3 regions of the Paraburkholderia sp. BR10923 genome follow, and region 3 is predicted to be linked to each of the others. Evidence: predicted binding sites of a transcription regulator. Region 3 holds the regulator's gene; each other region holds the start of a gene.
What was found. Region 3 encodes HrcA, which represses chaperone genes, less so after heat shock. Its sites were predicted from a motif close to TTAGCACTCNNNNNNNNNGAGTGCTAA; they were not measured.
Positions count from the first base shown of each region.

Region 1 (5,564 bases), 110 kb from region 3:
GCGCGCGAGATCATCGGAGCCGACAAGTTCGTCGAAACCTACGTGTCCGCCTCGCTCGCCACCTGCGCAAGCCGCGATCCCAAAGGTCTTTACGCGAAAGCGAGGTCTGGCGAGATCAGCTCGTTCACCGGCGTATCGGCGCCCTATGAAGCACCGATCGATCCTGACCTGCACGTCGAAACCGGAACGCTGAGCCCCGCGCAAAGCGTCGCGCAGATTTTCCACTACCTGCGCGAAAAGTGTCTCGGAAGATCGGCTCAGCGTACGGCTCACGTCGCGGGCGCCTGATCCGGACAAAGGGCGTCCGGAAGCGCTTGCTGGCCGCCACATCAACGCCGGCTCCAAACGAAAAAACCCGCCTGAGCGGGTTTTTTCGTTTGAGGAAACGCCTCGCGGCGCACTCCCCACATGATCTTCCAAGCGGGCCTCGTCCGTGATCCAGACGCGCGGCAGTTCAACCACGCGGCCGGACCACGAGGCCCGAGCGGAATTACATGTCCATGCCCATGCCGCCCATGCCGCCGGGCATGCCGCCAGGCATCGGAGCATCTTCCTTCGGCAGTTCGCAGACAGCTGCGTCGGTCGTCAGCAGCAGGCCAGCAACCGAAGCTGCGTTTTGCAGCGCCGTGCGCGTCACCTTCGTCGGGTCCACGACACCTGCGTCAACCAGGTCGACGTACTCGCCGGTCGCTGCGTTGTAGCCGTAGTTGCCCTTGCCAGCAGCAACCGCTGCCACGACGACGCTCGCTTCTTCGCCACCGTTGGTGACGATCTGGCGCAGCGGCTCTTCCATTGCACGCAGAACGATCTTGATACCTGCGTCCTGATCGGCGTTTGCGCCCTTCAGGCCAGCGATCGCTGTACGCGCACGGATCAGCGCGACGCCGCCGCCAGCGACGATGCCTTCTTCCACAGCTGCGCGCGTTGCGTGCAGTGCGTCTTCGACACGTGCCTTCTTTTCCTTCATTTCGACTTCGGTCGCAGCACCGACCTTGATCACTGCAACGCCGCCTGCCAGCTTGGCAACGCGTTCTTGCAGCTTTTCACGGTCATAGTCCGAGGTCGCTTCTTCGATCTGCTTGCGCACTTGCTTGACGCGAGCTTCGATGTTCGCTGCTTCGCCAGCGCCGTCGATGATCGTGGTGTTTTCCTTGCCCACTTCGATACGCTTCGCCTGGCCCAGTTCAGCCAGCGTTGCCTTCTCGAGCGTGAGGCCGGTTTCTTCTGCGATGACCTGGCCGCCGGTCAGGATCGCGATGTCTTCCAGCATTGCCTTACGACGATCGCCGAAGCCCGGTGCCTTCACAGCAACGGTCTTCAGGATGCCGCGGATGTTGTTGACGACCAGCGTTGCGAGCGCTTCGCCTTCGACGTCTTCAGCGATGATCAGCAGCGGACGGCCAGCCTTCGCGACTTGTTCCAGAACCGGCAGCAGATCACGGATGTTCGAAACCTTCTTGTCGTGCAGCAGCACGAACGGGTTGTCGAGCACTGCAACTTGCTTGTCCGGGTTGTTGATGAAGTAAGGCGACAGGTAGCCGCGGTCGAATTGCATACCTTCGACGACGTCCAGCTCGTCTTGCAGCGACTTGCCGTCTTCGACGGTGATGACGCCTTCCTTGCCGACCTTGTCCATTGCTTCAGCGATGCGCTCGCCGATCGACGAATCGCTGTTCGCCGAGATCGCGCCGACCTGGGCGATTTCCTTGTTGGTCGTGCACGGCTTGCTGATCTTGCGCAGTTCTTCGATTGCGGCTGCAACAGCCTTGTCGATACCGCGCTTCAGGTCCATCGGGTTCATGCCCGATGCGACGTACTTCATGCCTTCGCGGACGATCGATTGCGCGAGAACCGTAGCGGTCGTCGTGCCGTCGCCTGCGTTGTCGCTGGTCTTGGAAGCGACTTCCTTGACCATTTGCGCGCCCATGTTCTGGAGCTTGTCTTTCAGTTCGATCTCTTTTGCGACCGACACACCGTCCTTGGTGACCGTCGGGCCGCCGAAGCTGCGCTCGAGGACCACGTTGCGGCCCTTCGGACCCAGCGTGACCTTCACGGCGTTGGCGAGAATGTTCACGCCTTCGACCATCTTGGCACGGGCGGAATCACCGAATACGACGTCTTTAGCTGCCATCTTCTAACTCCTTGAATACTTTGGATATAACCGGGGAAGTAGCGACTTTGCGCTTACTTCTGCACCACGGCCATGATGTCTTCTTCGCGCATCACCAGGAGTTCGTTGCCGTCGACCTTGACGGTCTGGCCTGCGTACTTGCCGAACAGGACGCGGTCGCCGACCTTCACGTCGAGGGCGATCGCTGCGCCCTTGTCGTCGCGCTTGCCCGGGCCGACTGCGAGGATTTCACCTTGATCCGGCTTTTCCGCTGCGGCTTCGGGGATCACGATGCCCGACGCGGTCTTAGTTTCCTGATCCAGACGCTTGACGATCACGCGATCATGCAAAGGACGAAGGTTCATACATACTCCTCTCTGATTGAGACTGAAGAACGCTGAGAAAACCCGGCTGGACGAGCCAACCGGAGATGTTGTTAGCACTCTCGTGCAGCGAGTGCTAATTATATGGACGGGTAGTGACAAATTCAAGAAGTAGGGAGCAGCGGCGCTGCGGGCGAGGTTTTGGACGACCGGCGCGGTGCCGGCGCGCCGGCGCAATCATGCGTCTGAGCTGCGAACCCGAGCAAAAACAAATAGTTGCGGCGAGATTTGCGGCTTGTCGCCGCACGGCGAAAGGGCGCTATCGCAGACAAACAGCGGCCGCGCACCGTACTCGATACCGTCGGATCTGCCATTTCCAGGGAAAACCCCCGTCCGATCGAGCATGAGGTCGCAACGCCCGTACGGCCCGCGACACCGACCGGCTCGTCCCGTTCGACTCACTTCTGCGCAGGCGGGCGCAACGCGTTACCTGCCATCCACTTGAGCCGTTCGCAATTGACCTTGATACGCGCCGCGAATTCCTTCGGGTCTCGCTCGCGTAGTGCGTTCATCTGGCTATTGGTGTCGTCGGCGCGATGCCAGCCCGCGTCCCAGTGCTGATCGAAATCGGTCGCTCCGGTAAGCACCTTTCGGAGCCGCTCCTTATAGGCGCCGATGCGCTCGGGCGACACGTCGCAAAACGCCTGCGCGAAACTCGCCCGCTCGCCCGCCGTCTCCGCGCTCATGTTGGCGTCGCTCGCGTCGCTCGCGAGCGGCACGGCGAGCGACAGCATCGACAAACAAAGCGCAGCGCAAAGCGGTCGATAGCGATACGATGGATTCTTCATCTTCGACTCCTGACGATCCTTCGTGGCGACCAGGGATTGTCCCGATCTTCAACGCCGCCTCGCCGATTGTGTCCTGATTGCACTGCACGATGGCGTTTTCGCGCGCTATTCGATGCATCGCGTGGCCAAGCCGCGGTGCTACGCTCGTTAAAGCGGCATTCGCGACGTGCCCTTCCGGGGAGCCGTGGCACGAGCACCGCAACGCCACGGCCTATCGGCAGGCCGCGACAGAAGCACGAGCGCCAGGCATCGACAACAAGCTCGAACACGACACGAAATCAAACACAAAAGGCGAGACATCGCTGCGGGAGTGACTGCGATGGCATTTAAAACATATACCGTACTGACGCTATTGGTGACGAGCACTGCCGCGTTCGCGTGGCGGCCAGTCACCTATCCGATCCGAAGTCAGAGCCCTTACGAGCGCAGCATCGATAACGCGATGTGCTACGCCGAGGCGAACCGCGTGACCGGGGTCAACATGGCCCACGAGTCGCAGATTCCGCCGCGTCATCCGCCGGCGGCCAAAGGTGCGTCGACCGGCGTACCGTCGAAACCCCCGCTTCCCCCCAGTTCCTTCTCGGCCACGCCGCTGCCGTGGAACGCGAGCGCGCCCGAAGCCGCGAGCGCGCCGCTCGCCGGCGCGCAAGCGCCTGGCGGCGCAGCGTCGGCGAAGCCCGTGAACGAAGCCGCGAACGGCGCCAGCGCGCCAGGGGCACCGGCCACCGCGGCGGCGAACGCACCGCCGAGCGCATCGGCGGCGACACTGGGCGCGAGCGCGGCAGCCGGCGCGTCGGATGGAGCGGGCGCTTCGATGCAGGCCAACGCGGCGTCGAACGTGAAGCTGCCGCCGCTGCCCGCGCCCGAGCCTCCGATGACCCGCTATTGGGCCGCCTACGGCGCGTGCATGCAGGCGCGCGGTTACGTCGTCCAGTAGTTCGGCCGACGCCGCCTGCGAGCGTCGTCGCATTCATTCTTTTTAATGGCGCCGACCTTCGGCGCCAGTGGAGCGACACGGCCATGCCGCGCGACTCGACTTCCGACCAGCCATTTTTCCATCACTGCGCATACTGCGGCGTGCCGCTGCGGGGCCGCTTTTCGCCGTGTCCCGCATGCCATGCGCTGCCGATCGATTCGTTCGATACGGACGACAAGCCCGGCGAGCGCACCGCGCGATCCCGGGCGCTGAGTACATCGCGCGCGCAACTCGACCCGCTGCCAGCGGCCGCGAGCTTGCCCGCGGACCGTGCCTCGCGGCGCTCCGCGCAAACGAAGATGAGCCCCTACGAATTGCTCGACGAGGCCACGTTCGAGCCGGGCGGACGTCGACGGCGGCACCCGCTTGCGCTAACCGCCGCCGCGCTCGCGACGCTCGGCGCGGTGTATATCGGCTTCGTTCTTCTCGACGACGATGCGAGCGTCGACACGCCAGTGACGGCCTTCGGCACGGTGCATCCGGACACGCCTGGGCAAGTCCCTGCGCAGAGCGTTGCGCGGAATGCGGCACCGTCGGTTGCCGCGGCGCCGACGCCCGCGTCGATCGTCGCGCAAGCGCCGCGTCCCGTGATCGTCGCGCGGCAGCAACCGGCGAACGTGAGCGCGCCTGTCGCGTCATCGGCGCCGCAGGTCGTGGCGACCGCGCCTGCCGTGGCGCGCTCGTCACCGCCCGTCGTCGCGTCCGCGCCCCCCGTAGCGCGATCGTCACCGCCGGCCGTGGCGGCCACGACGAACGTCGCGCCATCCTCGTCGCCCGTCGTGGCGACCGCGCCCACCTTGGCTCGGTCGTCACCGCCAGTCGTGGCCACCACCTCGACCGTCGCACCATCCTCATCGCCCGTCGTGGCGACCGCGCCAATCGTGACGCGCTCGTCACCGCCGGCCGTGGCGACCACGCCCACCGTAGCTCGCGCAGCACCGCCCGTCGTCGCGTCCGCGCTAACCGTAGCGCGATCGGCACCGCCGGCCGTGGCGACCACGCCGACCGTAGCTCGCGCAGCACCGCCCGTCGTCGCGTCCGCGCCCACCGTGACGCGCTCGTCACCTCCCGTCGTGGCGACCACGCCGACCGTAGCTCGCGCAGCACCGCCCGTCGTCGCGTCCGCGTTAACCGTAGCGCGATCGGCACCGCCGGCCGTGGCGACCACGCCGACCGTAGCTCGCGCAGCACCGCCCGTCGTCGCGTCCGCGTCTACCGTGACGCGATCGGCACCGCCAGCCGTGGCGACTGCACCCGTCCCGGCCCGACCGTCACCGTCAGTCGTTGCGACTACGCCGGCCGTCGTG
Region 1 is NZ_JBFPKO010000004.1:154,508-160,071, forward strand. Features, by position in the region: gene cysC (adenylyl-sulfate kinase) at 1-288, shown strand, start outside; gene groL (chaperonin GroEL) at 491-2,131, opposite strand; gene groES (co-chaperone GroES) at 2,185-2,475, opposite strand; gene AB3X94_RS09240 (hypothetical protein) at 2,892-3,281, opposite strand; gene AB3X94_RS09245 (hypothetical protein) at 3,601-4,218, shown strand; gene AB3X94_RS09250 (hypothetical protein) at 4,565-5,564, opposite strand, start outside; gene AB3X94_RS09255 (hypothetical protein) at 5,562-5,564, shown strand, end outside.
Region 1: a site for HrcA is predicted at 2,547-2,573, ahead of groES (co-chaperone GroES). Genes of this name have one in related genera too.

Region 2 (5,564 bases), 180 kb from region 3:
CGCGATGCCGAACACCAGCGCCGGTACGAAGCCGCCGATGAAGAGACCCCAGTCCCACGCGTTGCGCCAGCGCGGATCCTCGCGCTTGCCGCGATAGTCGAAGCCAACCGGACGGAAGAACAGCGCGAACAGCACCAGCAGCATCGCGAAGTAGAAGCCCGAGAACGATGCCGCGTAGGCGAGCGGCCACGCCGCGAACATCGCGCCGCCCGCGGTCACGAACCAGACCTGGTTGCCTTCCCACGTCGCGCCGACCGTGTTCACGACGATGCGGCGCTCGGAGTCCGTCCTGGCGATGAACGGCAGCAGGATCGCAGCGCCCATGTCGAAGCCGTCGGTGAGCGCGAAGCCGATCAGCAGTACACCTATCAATACCCACCAGATCAGTCTGAGAGCTGCGTAGTCCATATGGCTTATTCCTCTGAAGCGGTGTGGCGGCGCGTCACGCGGCCGTGTTCGACAGCGGCTGAGTCACCTGCTGGTCGTTCTCGTGGTGATAGCGGCCGGTATGCAGCGACGAAGGGCCGAGCCGTGCGTACTTGAGCATCAGCATGATCTCGATGACGAACAGCCCCGTGTAGAACAGCACGAAGCCGCCGATGCTCAGATACAGATCGCGCGGCGTCAGTGTCGATGCGGCCAGGTTGGTCGGCAGAATGCCCGCGATGCTCCACGGCTGGCGGCCCATTTCGGCGACGATCCAGCCGAGCTCGGCGGCGAGCCACGGCAGCGGAATCGCGATGACCGCCCAACGCAGGAACCAGCGACGCTTTTCGAGCAGCAGCGTGCGCTGCGCGCAGAACCAGAACGCGAGCACGAAGGTCGCGAGGAACAGCAGGCCGAGGCCGACCATCATGCGGAACGAGAAGAACAGCGGCAGCACTGGCGGAATCGTGCTTTTTGCCGCGGCCGCGATCTGGTCTGGCGTCGCATCGGTGACGTTCGGCGCGAACCGCTTGAGCAGCAGGCCGTAGCCGAGATCGTCCTTGTACTTGTCGAACGCGGCGTGCGCTTCGTCGCTCGAGTCGCCGCCTTTCAACTTCTGCAGCGCCGAGTAGGCGAGCATGCCGTTCTTGATGCGCCCCTCGTTTTCGACGATCAGGTCGCGCAGGCCGACCACGGGTTCGCTCAGCGAGCGGGTCGCGATGATGCCGAGCGCATACGGCACGCGGATCGCGTAGTCGGTGCGCTGCTCCTTTTGATTGGGAATACCGAAGACCGTGAACGGCGCCGGCGCGGGCGCGGTCTCCCATTCGGATTCGATTGCGGCGAGCTTGACCTGCTGGACTTCACCGGTGCGATAGCCGGATTCGTCGCCGAGCACGATTACGCACAGCGCCGACGCGAGGCCGAAACCGGCGGCGATCGCGAACGAGCGCAGCGCGAACTCGGTGTCGCGGCGCTTCAACAGATACCACGACGACACCCCGAGCACGAACAACGCCGCGGTCACGTAACCGGCCGACACCGTGTGCACGAACTTCACCTGTGCGACCGGGTTGAAGATCACCGAGCCGATGTTGTCGAGCTCCATGCGCATCGTCTGGTAGTTGAACGTCGCGCCGACCGGATTGTTCATCCAGCCGTTGGCGATCAGAATCCACAGCGCCGACAGGTTCGATCCGAGCGCGACACAGAACGTGACGATCAGATGCTGCACTTTTGACAATCTGTTCCAGCCGAAGAAGAACAGACCGACGAACGTCGATTCGAGGAAGAACGCCATCAGTCCTTCGACGGCGAGCGGCACGCCGAAAATGTCGCCGACGTAATGGGAGTAATAGGCCCAGTTGGTGCCGAACTGAAATTCGAGCGTGAGGCCGGTCGCGACGCCCATTGCGAAGTTGATGCCGAACAGCTTGCCCCAGAACTGCGTCATGTCCTTGTAGATCTGCTTGCCGGTCATCACGTAGACCGACTCCATGATGACGAGCAACCAGGCGAGGCCGAGCGTGAGCGGCACGAACAGAAAGTGATAAAGCGCCGTGATGGCGAACTGGAGCCGCGACAGTTCTACGACTTCGCTAACGGGCATGTTGATCACCTCCGGACGGATGCGGGGCGGGCACCGACAGCAGCGCCTGCGCGACCTGCCGAGGCGGCAGCATCATGTGCTCCGCCTGCGGATGATTGAAGAATGCGAATTTGAGCGCCATCAGTAGGGCGAACTTGATGACGAGGATGATGGCGATATCGCGCGCCAGGGTTGGACCGCGCACCCACCTGGTGAACCCGCCGCGCAAGCGCGACCGGACAGTGCTGCTGCGATTGAGGGCTAGGGTCATGATCGGTCGAAAGACGACTTCACGCCGGAGAGTCCGGCCGGATCCAGACCGCCCTTGCCGTCGGGCAGTCTGGCGAATGCATGCCGACTGTAGGAGGGAGAACCTCGCGCGCTCAAGGTTAGCCATGCGGCATCACGTCGTGAAACTTGCCGCGTCTGTGCAGTATTGCTACCGGACTCGCGATACGTCAAGAAAGGCTTACCGGGCTCAACAGGCCGGCTTGGGGACAGGCCTACGCGAATGCGCTGCGGCCGGGAGACGCACGAATGGACGAAAGGAATGAAAAAGCCCCGCCGTCTTGCGAGGGCGGGGCTTGAGCGCGATGGTCGCTAAATAGTACGCGACCGGTTACCGTGTGTCGCTTTTACCCAAGTCGTGGGCAGGACACAATTGACGCGCGCATGGCTTCGACGCTTTTACGCGTATTCGGTCAGTGCGCCGCGCATCTTCTTCATCGCGCTGGCTTCGATCTGGCGGATACGTTCGGCCGACACGCCGAACTCGTCGGCCAGCTCGTGCAACGTGGAGCCGCCCGAGCCGTCGTCGGCCACCTTCAGCCAGCGCGCTTCGATGATGCGGCGGCTGCGCGGATCGAGCGCGTCGAGCGCGCTTGCGATGCCGTCGCTTTGTAGCCGGTCGCGCTGACGCGAAGCCAGCACGGCGGTCGGCTCGCTATGCGAGTCGGCCAGATACGCGATCGGCGCGTACGACTCTTCACCGTCTTCGACCTGACCTTCGAGCGCGATATCGCCGCCCGACAGACGCGTTTCCATCTCCGCGACCTCTTCGCGCTTCACGTTCAGTTCCTTGGCGAGACCTTCGATCTCGTCCGGCGTGAACGCGCCGAGGCCCTGCTTGTGGCTGCGCAGGTTGAAGAACAGCTTGCGCTGCGCCTTCGTGGTGGCGACCTTCACCATGCGCCAGTTGCGCAGGATGTATTCGTGGATCTCGGCCTTGATCCAGTGCATTGCGTACGACACGAGGCGCACGTTCTGCTCGGGATCGAAGCGCTTGACCGCTTTCATCAGGCCGATGTTGCCTTCCTGGATCAGATCGGCGTGCGGCAGCCCGTAACCGAGGTAGTTACGCGCGATGGACACGACGAGTCGCAGGTGCGACAGCACGAGGCGGCGTGCGGCCTCCAGATTGTCGTGTTCGCGCAATTCGGTGGCGAACCGGCGTTCTTCCGCCGGCGTCAGCATCGGGATCCGGTTGACCGCCTGGATGTAGGCGTCGATGTTGCCCAGTTGACCGGACAGCAGCGAGGAATGCGAGAGCGCCAGTGCACCTGCCGAAGCGGCCTTAGCCGACGACGGGCTCAAAGTACTCGGAAGGGTCATTGCATGGCTCACGTGTGAAGCTCCTTTGGAATCAGACAATTGCGTACTCAGTAAACGACTCCAGCGATGGATGTTAGCACTCAGATCTGCCGAGTGCTAATACTTAGATGTCGCAGGGGTATCCAAGTTCCGGAAAATCCTATGGAGTCTTGATTTCTGATAGTCATCATACGCTCTATTTGCACTGTGCGTTGAGCCTGTACAAATTACCGTTCGAGGCGGCTGCCGCCTCATGATCGACTGACATCGTTCTGTTCTAAAGTGAATAATTGCTGTTTGGGCGCATAACCTGGAAGATACTTGCCCCTAAATCGTGCGTGGAACAAAGGGGGCGCTCGCTTAATAGTCACCAGAATGGGGGCTGAATGAACAACAAGAATCTTGTGGTCCGTGGACTTACTCTAAAAAGTGCGTTGGCCATTCTGCTGCTGGGTGCGGCGGGCGCGTCCCGGGCTGACCAGTTCGGCGTGCTGGTGGCCGCTGGTGTCGGTGATCGTCACGTCAAGAGGCTCGATCTCGGCGTGGTCTGGGACCCGAACCTCACCTGGTGGCAGATCGGCGACTGGCATTTCGCGCTGATCGGCGAGGCGCACGTCGCGTGGTGGCACACCAATGAAGGAAACGTTCACGACGACATCGGCGAGATCGGTGTGACGCCGGTGATCCGCTTCGTCAAGTCGTCGGGTTTGGTGCGGCCATTCATCGAGGTGGGTGCCGGCGTCGGGGTGCTGACCAGCCCGCGCATTTCTTCCGACTTCACGTTGGGCACCGCGTTCCAATTCTCCGAGATGGCGGGCGTCGGGCTGCAGTTCGGCGCTCATCGGCAGTATGTCGCCGGCTACCGCTTCCAGCATGTTTCCAATGGCGGTATCAAAGAGCCGAATCCTGGTATAAATTTCAGCCAGCTATATTTGCAATATCACTTCTGACCGTGGCCCCTTGCGGCTCGCGGTGTTCGAGGGGCTCTGCAATGGCGGCAAAGATGATCGAAGCGATTCGCGGGCTCGAGCGAGAGCGATTTCGCGCGATGGTCGACGGCGATGGGCAGTCGCTCGACACGCTGCTCGCTGACAACGTGAGCTACGTTCATACGAACGGCAAGCGCGAGACGAAGCGACAGTTCATCGACGGGATCACCGCGGGGCGCCGTCGTTATCGGCAAATCGAGGTGCAGTCGCAAGACGTCCTGCCGGCCGGGCGCGAGACCTACGTGGTCACGGGCCGCGCGCTGATCGAGATGGAAGCGAACAACGGCGCGCTGTTGTTCCCGATTGCCTACACCGCGATTCACACACACGAAGACGGCCAGTGGCGGCTGATCGCATGGCAGGCGACACGTTGCGCGCTGGAGTGAGATTTTCATCGCGGGCGCGCCTCGTGAGCGCGCCCGTCCCGGCAGCCGAATGCGGGGTGCGCGCTCCGCCGCCGCAAGCTCAAGTCGGATTTACGCGGTTGCGCAATCCTCAGCTTTATCGCGGCTGTTTGCGCCGTATTCATCGCGCTCGGCATCCGCGTCGCGCGCCGCGCGTGAGCCGCGCATCGCCACTTCTCCCGCATACGGATGCCGCGCGGCCACTGGAAGCCGCGTGCAGCGCTCCGCCACGCGCCGGATCGTCGCGAGATCCGAAAAATCCAGACCGCTGTCGATAGCCATCGCGTCGAGGTTCATCGCGAGCGTGACGAGGTCGACGTTGCCGGTGCGCTCGCCATTGCCGAACAGACAGCCTTCGATGCGATCGGCGCCCGCCAGCAGCGCGAGCTGCGCCGCGGCCACGGCGGTGCCGCGATCGTTGTGCGGATGCACCGACAGCACGATGCTGTCGCGGTAGCCGAGGTTGCGGTGCATCCATTCGATCTGGTCGGCGAATACGTTCGGCGTGGCCGCTTCGACGCTCGCCGGCAGGTTGACGATCATCTTGTGATTGCGCGTCGGCCGCCA
Region 2 is NZ_JBFPKO010000004.1:443,615-449,178, reverse strand. Features, by position in the region: gene cydB (cytochrome d ubiquinol oxidase subunit II) at 1-408, opposite strand, end outside; gene AB3X94_RS10545 (cytochrome ubiquinol oxidase subunit I) at 443-2,035, opposite strand; gene cydP (cytochrome oxidase putative small subunit CydP) at 2,025-2,285, opposite strand; gene rpoH (RNA polymerase sigma factor RpoH) at 2,702-3,637, opposite strand; gene AB3X94_RS10530 (acyloxyacyl hydrolase) at 3,991-4,554, shown strand; gene AB3X94_RS10525 (nuclear transport factor 2 family protein) at 4,596-4,979, shown strand; partial or broken gene AB3X94_RS10520 (2-isopropylmalate synthase) at 5,169-5,564, opposite strand, start outside.
Region 2: a site for HrcA is predicted at 3,699-3,725, ahead of rpoH (RNA polymerase sigma factor RpoH). Genes of this name have one in related genera too.

Region 3 (5,564 bases):
CCTGCCACACGTAGCGCTCGATCTCGATTTCGACCAGATCGCCGACACGCACGTCCTTGGCCGGCTTCACGGCCGCGCCGCCGATGCGCACCCGCCCCTTGTCGACCGCATCCGCGGCCAGCGAACGCGTCTTGAAGAAACGCGCGGCCCACAGCCATTTGTCGATGCGCAGTTTCGCGCCCGGTTCGGTTGAGATGCGGTAGTTCATCTGCGTATTCAAGCTCCTGTCGTGTGCGGCACCGGCACCGCCTGCACCGGCCAGCCCTGCAGATGCTGCGCGACGATTTCGCCGAGCGCGGCAACCCACGGCTGAGACGCGTTCAGACAGGGGATCCGGTGAAACTCCTTGCCACCCGCCTGCAGAAATTCGTCGCGCACTTCCATGCCGATTTCCTCGATCGTTTCGAGGCAGTCGGCGGTGAAACCCGGACAAAACACGTCAGCACGCCGCACGCCTGCCGCGCCCAGTTCCTTCAACGTCGGCGCCGTGTAAGGCTGCAGCCATTCGGCCTTACCAAAGCGCGACTGGAACGTGATGCGGCATTCGACAGGCGTCAATTCGAGCGCCTGCATCAGCAGTGCACCGGTCTGCTGGCATTGCTCGTGATACGGGTCGCCGAGGTCGAGCGTGCGCTTGGGCACGCCGTGGAAACTCAGCACGAGCTTGTCGCCCGCCGCGAAATCAGGGCGGCCGTGCAGATGCCAGTGGTGACGCACCTGCGCGGCGAGCGCCGCGATATATGCCGGGTGATCGGCGTACTGGCGAACCGTGCGGATTTCCGGCTGGTTGCGCATGCGCTTGAGCGCGGAAAAGGCTTCATCGAACGCGGTCGCCGTGGTGGACGCCGAATACTGCGGATACATCGGCATCAGCAGCACGCGCTCGGCGCCGGCGAGCTTCAGCTGGTTCAGCATTGCCGGAATGCCGGGCGTGCCGTAGCGCATCGCGTAGTCGACCAGCACCGTGTAGTCGTTGACTTGCAGCAGATGGCGCAAACCCTCGACCTGCTTTTCGGTGTGCACGCGCAGCGGCGAGCCCTCGGGCATCCATACCGCCGCGTACTTCCTGGCGGAACTGCGGCCGCGAAGCGGCAGGATCAGCAGACGCAGAATCAGCTGCCACAGCAACGCGGGAATTTCGATCACGCGGGGATCGGACAGGAACTGCGCGAGATAGCTGCGTACCGCGCGCGGTGTCGGCGCGTCGGGCGTGCCGAGGTTGATCAGCAACACGGCGACGCGATGCGATGTGGCGTTCTGTGATGGCCGCTCGAGGTCGAAGCGCATAGGCAGCAGAAGTCACCGCTTCACGCGGCGAGTCGATTCAATGGAGATTCATTATAGCGGCGCGGGTTCGGCCGGGCGTCGCCGTACCCTGGCCATTCGGACGATTGGCAGACGCCGCCCGTTCGCGCATCATGGCCGGCACGCTCTGCGATGACGGCGGCGCCGCGGAGCGCGAGGACTACTGCTGGCTGAGCGTCATGGACAACAGCCGCGCGGTGATGTCCACGATCGGAATCACGCGGTTGTAGGCCATGCGGGTCGGTCCGATCACACCGAGCGTGCCGACGATCTTGCCGTTCACCTCGTACGGCGCGGTGACGACGCTCATTTCCTCGATCGGCACCAGCGTCGATTCGCCGCCAATGAAAATTTGCACACCCGCCGCGTGACTCGACACGTCGAGCAACTGAAGGAGGCTGGTCTTCTGGTCGAACACATCGAACAGCTTGCGCAGGCGCGCCATGTCCGACGAAAGATCGGCGACTTCGAGCAGATTGCGCTCGCCGGAGATAAGCACAGTCTCGCCGGTATCGGATTCGTCGGTGCTCGCGGTGACGGCCGCGTGCATCAACGAGGTCATGTCGCCGCGCAGCTCGTCGATTTCCTCGCGCAGGCGGCGGCGCACTTCGTCGAACGAGAGGCCCGCGAAGTGCGCGTTGATGTAATTGGAGGCTTCCACCAGCTGCGAAGGCGAAAAGTCGCGCTGGGTGGCGAGGATGCGGTTCTGCACGTCGCCTTCGGGCGTCACTATGATCAGCAGAATGCGCTTGTCGGACAGGCGCATGAATTCGATCTGCTTGAATACGTGGCTGCGGCGCGGTGTGAGCACCACGCCGGCGAACTGCGACAGGTTGGACAGCACGCTCGCCGCCGCGGCGACGATCTTCTGCGGCTCGCCCACCTGCAGCGTGGTTTTGACCGCGCGCATCACCGCTTCTTCGTCGGCGGCGGACTCGACCGTCAACATCGTGTCGACGAACAGACGGTAGCCGCGCGGCGTCGGAATGCGCCCCGCCGACGTGTGCGGACTGATCACGAGCCCCAGATCCTCGAGGTCCGACATCACGTTGCGGATCGTGGCCGGGCTCAGCTCGAGGCCCGAGTAACGTGACAGCGTGCGCGAGCCGACCGGCTGACCTTCAGCGATGTAGCGCTCGATCAGCGTTTTGAGGAGGGTTTGTGCGCGAGGATCTAGCATGACGAAAAATTTTAGCTCAATGGCATCGCAGCCGCGAGCGCCCGCGGCACCCGCTCCCGGCAAATGCGGCGCCGTCAGCGGGCGCGCATGTCATCGGGTCTTCACCATTCTAACGATAATCGCGACATGCGCAGACGCCCCGCGTGCACCGGCCCGCTACCGGGTTGGCCTGCGGTTCTTTTCAGGCCCTACCTATGGTGTAATGCCGGCATGCAAGTGACCAGCCAGTTCAAGACCGTCGCGCTCGTCGGGCGCAGCAATACGCCAGGCATCAGCGAGCCGCTGACCGCGCTCGCCGCGTGCATCGCGAAGCTCGGCCTCGAAGTCGTGTTCGAAGCCGACACCGCCGCCGAGATCGGCGTAACCGACTATCCGGCGCTGCGTCCCGCCGAGATCGGCGCGCGCGCCGACGTCGCCGTGGTGCTCGGCGGCGACGGCACGATGCTCGGCATCGGTCGCCAGCTCGCGCCATATCGCACGCCCTTGATCGGCATCAACCACGGACGGCTCGGCTTCATCACCGACATTCCGATCTCCGACATGCGCGAGATCGTGCCGCAAATGCTGTCCGGCAATTTCGAGCGCGAGGAGCGGGTGCTGCTGGAAGCGCGCATCGTGCGCGACGGCACGTCGATCTATCACGCGCTCGCGTTCAACGACGTGGTGGTCAACCGTAGCGGTTTTTCGGGCATGGCGGAGCTGCGCGTGTCGGTCGACGGCCGCTTCATGTACAACCAGCGCTCGGACGGCCTGATCGTCGCGACGCCGACCGGCTCGACCGCGTACGCGCTGTCGTCGCAGGGGCCGATCCTGCATCCCCAATTGCAGGGCTTCGTGCTCGTGCCGATCGCGCCGCACGCGCTGTCGAACCGGCCGATCGTGCTGCCGGACGACTCGAAGGTCAGCATCCAGATCGTTTCCGGGCGCGAAGTGAACGTCAATTTCGACATGCAGTCGTTCACGTCGCTGGAGCTCGGCGACACGATCGAGGTGCGCCGTTCGCGTCACACGGTGCCAATGCTGCATCCTGTCGGCTACAGCTATTACGCGACGCTGCGCAAGAAGCTGCACTGGCACGAGTACCCGTCGCACGAAGAAGACCCGAGGCCGTAAGCGGCGCTTTCAAGCCCGCGCCGCCGCGGCCGCCACCCGAATCCAAGCTACCCGACGACCTCCATGCTTCGCCACCTCTCGATACGCGACTTCGTCATCGTCGCCGCGCTCGACCTCGAATTCGACAGCGGCTTTACCGTTTTCTCGGGCGAAACCGGCGCCGGCAAATCGATCCTGATCGACGCCCTCGCGCTCGCGCTAGGCGCGCGCGCCGAGGCGAGCGTCGTGCGCACCGGCGAGAGCCGCGCCGATATCACCGCGGAGTTCGAAACGCACGCGCAGGTCGATCAATGGCTCGACGCCCAGGCGCTCGGCGCGGCCGACGACGGCCAGCACGGCGGCACCGTGATGCTGCGGCGGGTGGTCGACGCGAACGGCCGCTCACGCGCGTTCATCAATGGCACGGCCGCGACGCTCGCGCAGCTGCGCGAGGTCGGCGAAATGCTCGTCGATATTCACGGCCAGCATGCGCACCAGTTGCTGATGCGGCCGGACGCGCAGCGCGAGCTGTTCGACACGCACGCGGGCCTGTCCGACCTGGCCGCCGCCGTGACACGCGCGTGGCGCACGTGGCGCGACAAGGCGCAGGCGGTCGAGCACGCGCAAACTCGCGATCGCGAGCTGCAACTCGAACGCGAGCGACTCGCGTGGCAACTCACCGAACTCGATAAGCTCGCGCCGCAGCCGGGCGAATGGGAAGAGGTCAACACCGAGCACCGGCGGCTGTCGCATTCCGCGAATCTGATCGACGGCGTGCAGGGTGCGCTCGGCGCCCTGTCCGAGTCGGACGACGCGATGATCACGCATCTCGGCTCGATCGTGTCGAAGGTGCGCGACCTCGCGGAGATCGACCCGGCGCTGAACGACGTGCTCGCCGCGCTCGAACCCGCCGAGATCCAGTTGCAGGAAGCCGCGTATTCGCTGAGCCACTACGCGCAGAAGCTCGAGCTCGATCCGGAGCGGCTCGCGCAGGTCGAAAAGCGCCTCGACGCGCTGCACTCGGCCGCGCGAAAATTCCGTCTGCAGCCCGAGACGCTGCCGGAAGAACACGAAGCGCGCCGCAAGCAATTGGCCGCGCTCGACGCCGCTGCCGACCTCGACGGCCTGCGCGCCGCCGAGGCGCAAGCGAAGGACGCGTTCGTCGCCGAGGCTAAAAAACTGTCGAAGGCACGCGCCAAAGCAGGCAAGGCGCTCGGCGAGGCGGTCACGACCGGCATGCAGGAACTGTCGATGAAAGGCGGCAGCTTCGAAGTCGCGCTGGTGCCGTTGCCCGAAGGCGGTGCGCATGGGCTCGAGCAGATCGAGTTCCGCGTGGCCGGTCACGCCGGCGTGCCGCTGCGGCCGCTCGCGAAAGTCGCGTCGGGCGGCGAACTCGCGCGTATCAGTCTCGCGCTCGCAGTGATCGCGAGCGCGGCCAGCCCGACACCGACGCTGATCTTCGACGAAGTGGATACGGGCATCGGCGGCGGCGTGGCCGAAGTGGTCGGGCGGCTATTGCATCAACTCGGCGAGGCGCGCCAGGTGTTGTGCGTGACCCATCTGCCGCAGGTCGCGGCGCGCGGCGATCACCATTTCCAGGTCGCCAAGATGAGCAACGGCACCGGCGGCACGCTCAGCAGCGTGACCTCGCTCGACAAGGCGAGCCGCATCGAGGAAGTCGCGCGCATGCTCGGCGGTCTCGAAATCACGGCGACCACGCGCAAGCACGCGAAGGAAATGCTGGCCGCCTGAGATTGCGCCGTGCGCAGCTCACCGCACACGGCCTGAGTCGGATTGGCCGGGACGTCACACCGATCCCGGCCGCGCATGATGCGATAGCGCTACGCGAAATGCGTAAGCGCCATTACCCAAACACCCTCTTCCACAACGCCAGCACCGCCTCGCGCTCGGCCGCGACCAGCGCCGGATCGACCCGCGCCTTCTCCATCCCATCGAGCCGCAGCGTGTGCTGCAGCTTGCGATAGCG
Region 3 is NZ_JBFPKO010000004.1:265,588-271,151, forward strand. Features, by position in the region: gene AB3X94_RS09740 (RNA-binding S4 domain-containing protein) at 1-208, opposite strand, end outside; gene hemH (ferrochelatase) at 217-1,287, opposite strand; gene hrcA (heat-inducible transcriptional repressor HrcA) at 1,466-2,485, opposite strand; gene AB3X94_RS09755 (NAD kinase) at 2,696-3,598, shown strand; gene recN (DNA repair protein RecN) at 3,662-5,329, shown strand; gene glnE (bifunctional [glutamate--ammonia ligase]-adenylyl-L-tyrosine phosphorylase/[glutamate--ammonia-ligase] adenylyltransferase) at 5,442-5,564, opposite strand, start outside.